2 regions of the Anaerococcoides asporogena genome follow, and region 1 is predicted to be linked to the other one. Evidence: predicted binding sites of a transcription regulator. Region 1 holds the regulator's gene; the other holds the start of a gene.
The links. Region 1 encodes Rex, which represses fermentation and respiration genes when NADH is low (regulators of the CRP and FNR family bind a similar motif). Its sites were predicted from a motif close to ATTGTTAANNNNTTAACAAT; they were not measured.
Positions count from the first base shown of each region.

Region 2: gap (type I glyceraldehyde-3-phosphate dehydrogenase) is a predicted target of Rex. The motif match lies at 1,584-1,603, and genes of this name have one in related genera.

Region 1 covers NZ_CP120965.1:2,971,498-2,975,360, forward strand. The annotation lists gene gltA (NADPH-dependent glutamate synthase) at 1-377, opposite strand, end outside; gene P6M73_RS13640 (sulfide/dihydroorotate dehydrogenase-like FAD/NAD-binding protein) at 377-1,267, opposite strand; gene P6M73_RS13645 (redox-sensing transcriptional repressor Rex) at 1,620-2,285, opposite strand; gene P6M73_RS13650 (ISL3 family transposase) at 2,517-3,863, shown strand, end outside.
Region 2 covers NZ_CP120965.1:3,113,202-3,117,064, forward strand. The annotation lists gene P6M73_RS14265 (transposase) at 1-171, opposite strand, end outside; gene P6M73_RS14270 (SH3 domain-containing protein) at 313-1,386, shown strand; gene gap (type I glyceraldehyde-3-phosphate dehydrogenase) at 1,740-2,759, shown strand; gene P6M73_RS14280 (IS1634 family transposase) at 2,961-3,863, opposite strand, start outside.

The sequences.
Region 1 (3,863 bases):
TTTTTCCGGTTGGTGTCAGCCACAAACCGCTCGAGCTTTCCGATCGCGACCGGGATGCTGCGAATACCGACAATACAGGAACCCTCACACTGGGTTTCCTGGGGACAGACGCGTCCGCACACTGCGGGCAGAGCGGAATCCTGGGAGATAATCCGTCCGGCTTCTTCAATGTTGCCCTTCTTGACTTCCTGAATGAAGGCAGGGATATTGATGGCAACCGGGCAGGCGCCCACGCAGCGCGGAACCTTGCAGTTCAGGCAGCGTTCTGCTTCGGACATGGCTTCTTCCATGTTGTAGCCATAGCAAACTTCTTCAAAATTCGTCGCACGAATCTCCGGAGCCTGTTCTCTTACGGGTACTCTTTCTTTTTTCAGCATTACTTTGTCTCTCCTTCCGCGCAGCCGCTGCTCTTGTGGCTGGCTCCTTCCTCATGTCTGAGCGTCTTCTGACCTTCCTGGGTCTTGTACATGCTCTGCCGTCTCATCGCTTCATCAAAGTTGATCAGAGCGGCGTCGAATTCAGGACCATCCACGCAGGCGAATTTTACTTTATCGCCAACAGTGACACGGCAGGCGCCGCACATGCCCGTTCCATCGACCATGATGGGGTTGAGGGAAACAATGGTATGAATTCCGCGCTTGAGGGTTTCTCTGGCAGCGAACTTCATCATGATCATCGGCCCAATGGCAATGACCATGTCATATTTCTTGCCGCGGTTGTCCACGAGCTCATTGAACATGGCAGTAACCATACCATTGAATCCATAGGAACCATCATCTGTGCAGACAAACAATTCCTTGGCAACGGCTTTCATTTCTTCTTCCATAATCAGTGTGTTGTGGGTTTTGGTACCGATGATAACATCAGCAGGGAATCCGCGGTCCTTCAGGTACTTAACCTGAGGATAAACCGGAGCGGTGCCAACACCGCCGGCAATAAAGAGGATATTGAGCTTGGACAGCTCTTCATCGCTCATATCTACTAATTCTGAGGGTCTTCCCAGCGGGCAGACTACGTCGTGGAAATAATCCCCTTCTTCCATGGCGGCCATGCGCTTGGTGGAGTCACCCAGTACCTGGTAAACAATGGCAATGGATCCCCTTTCCTTGTCAATGTCGCAGACGGTCAGTGGGATTCTTTCCCCTTTTTCATCGAGTCTGACAATCAGAAACTGGCCGGGCTTGGCAGCCTTCGCTGCACGCTTGGCTTCGATATCCATCCAATAGATACCATCGGCCAGGACTTTTTTACTTAATATTTTGTACATCCCTTAATCACCTCTGTATAATATTTTAACAAATTATTCGAAGTTTTTTAATTCACTATTCTTAATTATACCGATTGACAAGATTTATCATAGTCCCTTTTTAAAAGTTTTCATTGTTATTTTATAGATTAGTAGAAAAAATGAGATTTAGTTCCCATTTTTTCTCTTTTTTAAAAATTCAGGTACTAAACTTTCCCATAATGCAAATCTGGCTTTTTTATAAATAACCGACTTTTGAGGAATCTCAACCGAAATTCTGCTGCAGTCCAAAAAACGGCCGGGTTCCATCCGCAGGGAACCGGCCGTTTAAATCATCCCACCAGACAATCACCGAAATCCGGGAGTCGGCAGTTTATTTTGATTTCTTTTCCTTCTTTTCCCGTTCCTTGACCTTGTCATTCATCAGATATACCAGGGTCAGCAAGGAGTCCGACAGATGGACTGACTCCAATGCGATTTCTTTGGGAACCTGAATGTCAATCGGCGCGAAATTCCAGACCCCTTTGACTCCGCCCCTGACCAGTGTATCTACCGCTTTTTGCGCGACAGAAGTGGGAACACAGATGATCCCAATATCAATCTGGTTTTTGGTCAGGAATTCGTCCATGAGGTCGATGTCGAGAATCTCCACATCCCTGATCTGTAAACCGATCAGTTTGGGATTGGCATCGAAAATGGCTTTTAAATCAAATCCGAACTTATCGAATCGGGTATAGTTGGCGATGGCCTGTCCAATATTGCCGGCGCCGACGATGACGGTTTTGTAGCTTTTGTCCAGTCCCAGGATCTTGCCTGTTTCGGTGAAGAGCTCCCGGACATTATAACCATAACCCTGCTGGCCAAATCCGCCGAAGTTGTTGAAGTCCTGGCGGATCTGAGATGCGGTGAAGCCTATTTTCTCGCTGAGTTCCTTGGAAGAAATGCGATCTACGTCATTACGGAGCAGTTCAGCGAGATGGCGGTAATATCTTGGCATGCGTTTGATAACGGCCATTGAGATTCTTTTTTTCTTGTCCATATTTTATCCTCATACTCTTTCTTATTTATGTTTTTAACATTCTTGTAAATATATTAACATAGCTGGCGTAAATGATTAATAGTTTTTTTGGGTCAATCACAAATTCTGTGGGATTGACCGACTAGATCCATTCCCCAAACCGGCATAACATTTGATAATAGAACGAGCCCCGCGCTATGATGGAAATGCATCTGGACGGATGTACAAATCCAAACACAGCGGAGGCTCTGAATGAATTATACACAGGATGAACAAGCTAATACAATCACTGATTCCCAAAATTATCTGCACATCCCTTCGTCTCTTATTGGGTTTACTAATACGCATAGTTCACAGCATACTGCCGTTTCCGGTAAAAGTGTGATTCAGTTTCATGGAGTCCTCAAGCTAGATGACACCGATCGCGCCTGCCCCAACTGCGGGGGCTTCATGCACATTAACAATACGTCCTCATGCAGTCTCTGGCACCTGAACTTCGGGCACACTTATACGTCCCTGGAGTTCGGCAAGAATCAGTTACTGTGCCCAACCTGCGGGATCACCAAGGTCCAACAGGTGCCCTTTCAGGCACAAGGTCATCGGATCTCGCAACCACTTTTGCAATACACCAGGGACCTTCTCGCCATCGGAACCTACAACCTCAAGCAAGTCGCTGAGATTACTGGTCTTGGCAAGAACACAGTCAAAGCGATCGACTTGAAACGCCTGGAGGAAATGTACACCCTGGACGGCAAGCTCACCAAGCCCCAGAGGCAGGCAAAGTACCTCAGTATCGACGAATTCAAGCTTCACCGAGGCCACCAGTACGCCACCCACATCATCGACATAGAGACTGGCCATATCCTCTGGATCGCCCATGGCAAGCGCAAGCAGGTCGTCTATGACTTCATTGAGCACGTCGGTCTCGAGTGGATGGACGGTGTTGAAGCAGTCGCCTCGGACATGAACTCAGACTTCCAAGAAGCCTTTGAGGAAAAGTGCCCCCACATCCAGCCGGTCTTCGACCATTTCCACATCATCAAGAATTTCAATGACAAAGTGGTCGCTGAAGTGCGCAAAGACGAACAGAGGCGTCTTCAGGCGGTGGGTGAGTACAAAGCTGCTGAGTCCCTCAAGAGGACCCGCTATATCCTGATGTCTTCTCGGAAGACGCTGCAGCGCAAAGACCGGGAGGCCGCGGAGGGCAAACCCTTGTCCAAGGGCGGTACGCTCTTCCAAAGGGCAGAGATCACGCGTCGTCCTGGCAGTGAGGAGAAGTACGACCAGCTCATCCAGGAGAACCAGCTTCTGTTCACAGTTGACCTCGTCAAAGAGATGCTCTCGGAGGCGTACAAGGCCGCCAGTGAGCCGGAAATGGCTAGTCTGATCACGGAGGTCATGGAAGTATGCTATGCCTCGGAGAATAAGCACCTGCAGTGGTTTGGGCGCCTGATGGACAGACATTTTGAAGGGATTATAGCTTATGCGACCTACCGTATTTCGAATGGTCAAATCGAGGGGATCAACAACAAGATTAAGACATTACGTCGACAAGGGTATGGCTATCCAGATGATGAATACTTCTTCCTCAAGTTATTC
Region 2 (3,863 bases), 140 kb from region 1:
AGCATTGCTGCTGTAAAGAACAGCAAATCGTTCCTCATTGATGAGAGGAAAAATGGTCTTGGCAAAAGCACCAGCCCAGGAATTTAAAATGAACTTCTTGGTTCTGTCGGTCAACTGATTGAAATTGTCGTCCAAACTCAATTGCTGATGTTTGTTTGCTGAAAAACCCATTTATAAACCCACCTGTTACTAAAAAATTTCTATTATATTTTACCATAACGCATTCAGTCAGACTTTAAGTGGGTTAAATTGCCACTTACATGTTTTGACACCCTAACCAACTTATAAAAATAATCCAGGATGGAGGTAGCTATGATCAGTCAGCATGTCATAAAGACCATTGCCAAGGGACTGGCTATCGTCTCAATCTTAACTGGGACGTTCGCATTATCAAATATCAATCCACAGGTGGCCGAAGCGGCCATGGCCGAAACGAGAACTTCAGTCAACTTCCGGGTCGGACCTTCCACAAACTATTCCATCATCCGGAAACTGACCGCCGGAACGCCCATCGATGTCATCAGCCATAACTCATCCTGGTCCAGGATCAAGGAAGGCTCGACCATCGGCTATATTTCATCCTCCTACATCACCTTTACCTCCACCGGTCTCACCACCGGAACCGTCAATCTGCGCAAAGGTGCCGGCACCGGCTACTCCAGCCTGCTGAAGATCCCCGCCGGACAGACCGTTCAGGTTCTGGCCGGACCATCCAACAGCTGGTACAAGGTGGTCTTCAACAACCTGACCGGTTATGTGTACAAAAGCTACCTCCAGGTTACGGAGAACAGCGCTGTTCTGGAAACCCCCACTGCCAATCAGATTGTAGGGGAAACTCAGAAAAGCTATACTCTGACAGCCGATACTCCCAAATACATGAATGCCACGGATGCGGCAGCTCGTACAAACTCCGTCGGAACCTATGCCGCCGGCAGCTACTATATCTACAAAACTTCCAATGGTATGATGAATGTATCCAAAACAGAAGGACAGGCCGGCGCCTGGATCAACCCCACGGCTCCTCCGGCTGTTTCAGCCCCCGCTGCCCCCACCGATCCCTATGCCGGGTACACCAAGATGACCTGGTCCTTCACCTTCTACACCAACCTCGCTTCCGAAAATGGCGGCTGGACCACCACCGCACTGGGAACCCGCCTGCGCTACGGCGTACTTGCTTCCAATTACTGGCCCCTTCGCTCAAAAGTCAGCCTGCCAGGCTGGGGTGATTTCACGATTGAGGATCGCGGCGGCTCATCCTTCGATTCGAAGTACCGCATGGATATGCTGATCCCCCGAAACTCCGGCGAATCCGACTACCAGTATAAAACGAGAGTGAACAATATGGGCATCAAGTCCATCACAGGTTACATCAAACCCTACAAATAAAAAATAACAAATCGCAAGGCTTACACCGTGCGATTTGTTATTTTTTGACACTTCCGGTAAAGTTTCCGTCACGTCGGATGATGAAAAGGTATACAAAACCGGTTAAGATCTGTTTTTGTTCAGTCCTCTGTTGCAAAATGTACCACACTGTTAACCGAAAAAAATAGTATAGATAGTACAAGTGACAACTCCTTCAGCTTGTCAAAATAATGGCAATCTACGGCCATTTGCGGGATTCTGTCCGAGAGAAAAAAACTACGAATAAAACAGATTTAATGTTGAAATAATACAGTAAATATGAAAAGATGGTCGTAGAGAGTATCTCATATCAAGTTTGAAATTTGGAGGAAGAAATGATTCGAGTTGCAGTAAATGGGTACGGACGAATCGGTCAGAATGTCGTGAGGATCCTGGCGGACCGTCCGAACAACAATGTGGAACTGGTCAGCATCAATGGGATGCCCAGTGCAGAACTGGCATTGGCCAAGCTGCGGTTTGACTCCATTTATGGAAGATTTCAGGGAGAAGCTTCTGTAGACGGAGAATATCTGGTCATCAACGGCCAAAAAGTGCTGATCACAAATTACCGGGAAGCAAATGAATTACCCTGGAAAGAACAGAACATCGACATTGTGATTGAGAGCACCGGCAAGTACCGGACCCGGGAACTGGCTCAGGCTCACCTGGATGCCGGCGCGAAAAAGGTGATCATTACCGCTCCCGCCAAGGATGAGGACATCACAATTGTCATGGGCGTCAATGAAGAAAATTATGATGACTCCCTCCATCACATCATTTCCAACGCATCCTGCACAACCAACTGCCTGGCTCCTTTTGCCAAGATCCTGGACCGGCATTTTGGCATCGAGCACGGCATGATGAGCACGGTTCACGCCTACACCAACGGCCAGAGCCTGACCGACCACAAGGCCAAAGATCCCAGAAGAGCCCGCGCCGCCGGTCTCAATATGATCCCCACCACCACCGGTGCTGCCCAGGCAGTTGCTAAGGTTCTGCCCCAGCTGCGCGGTAAATTCCGCGGTGTTGGAATCCGGGTGCCGATCCCGACGGTCTCCCTGGTAGACCTGGTGGTCACCACCCGCGAACCGGTTACGGCGGAAGAAGTGAATCGCGTGCTCCGCGAGGCGGCCGAGACCGAGCTCAAGGGCATCATGGATTACAACGAACTGCCGCTGGTATCCAGTGACTATGTAGCCGATCCTCACTCCAGCATCATTGACGGACTGAGCACGCTGGCTCTGGAAGACCACATGCTCAAGGTCTTTGCCTGGTATGACAACGAGTACGGCTACTCCTGCCGCGTTGTGGACCTGGTCGAATACGTCGGCAAGCGTCTGCCGCACCAGGCCTGATCCTTCGATTAATTAAGAGCAACGTATATCTAGGACAATGTTAATTTGCCAGAAAAGCCGCAGACACTCCGGATCCGGAGTGCCTGCGGTTTTTCTGCTTTCTTTTCATCTCTGCTGTTGTAACGTATCTTCCAGAAAAAAAACCTCAAAATTGATTGGTGCCTCTTGCTTTGAGGCACTTTTTCAATTTCCAATGTATGGTCAAAACTTGATTTCCAGCAGTTCCGCAATCTTTCTCTGCTCTTCGCTGAGTTCGGAGATGACTTCGCTCTCCACGCCGCTGAATTCGACGATTTCTTTGCGGATCGATTTGAGAACTTCGATGACATAGTCAAAGGTATATTCTTTGTTTTTTCCCTCAACATCGCTTTCCATCAGCGGTTTGATGCGCTGCTTCATGTTCCACATCAGGTAGTAGGCAAGCATACACACAAAGACATGGCAATCCACTCGGTTATCAGTTTTGTGGAATACCGGTCTGATGTCGAGTTGCACTGTCTTCAGGTTGCGGAAGGCCTGTTCAACATTGATCAGTTTCCGATAGCTCCTGACTACTTCCTCGATCTCCATATCTTCTTTCGGCACACTTGTGAAAATGACATAACAGCCGTCAAACTGCTCTTCTTCCCGGATTTTGGCTTCGTCGAAGGACCAGGAGAAGGTTCCGTCGATGATGGTAGACTGCACGAATTTACCGACTTTGAACTTATTGATAACCTTGCCTACCCGGATCCCCAAGTCGCCATCATCAACTTTGCGCTTGCCTCTGGCGATCTTATCCAGCTCAATACGGGTCTTTTCCAGTAATGCACGGCGAGTCTGCCCCTCATCGGCCGCGCGGGCGTTGTTCTTGCACAAGCCATACCGGATTCCCTTTTCAGGGTCCACCACTTCGACGATATTCTTCTCATCGAACATCGACAGCTGCACATCTTCCCGTTCGCAGAGCTTCTCGATCTGGGAATGGGTCAGGGCTGAAATCGTATGGATTTGGAAGGCTTCCTGGGTTTGGATTTTCTCAAACTGCGCCTTTGTGATCATCCCACGGTCACCCACGAAGATGGCATTCTCAACTCCATACTTTTCTTTGATCTCGAGGATCTT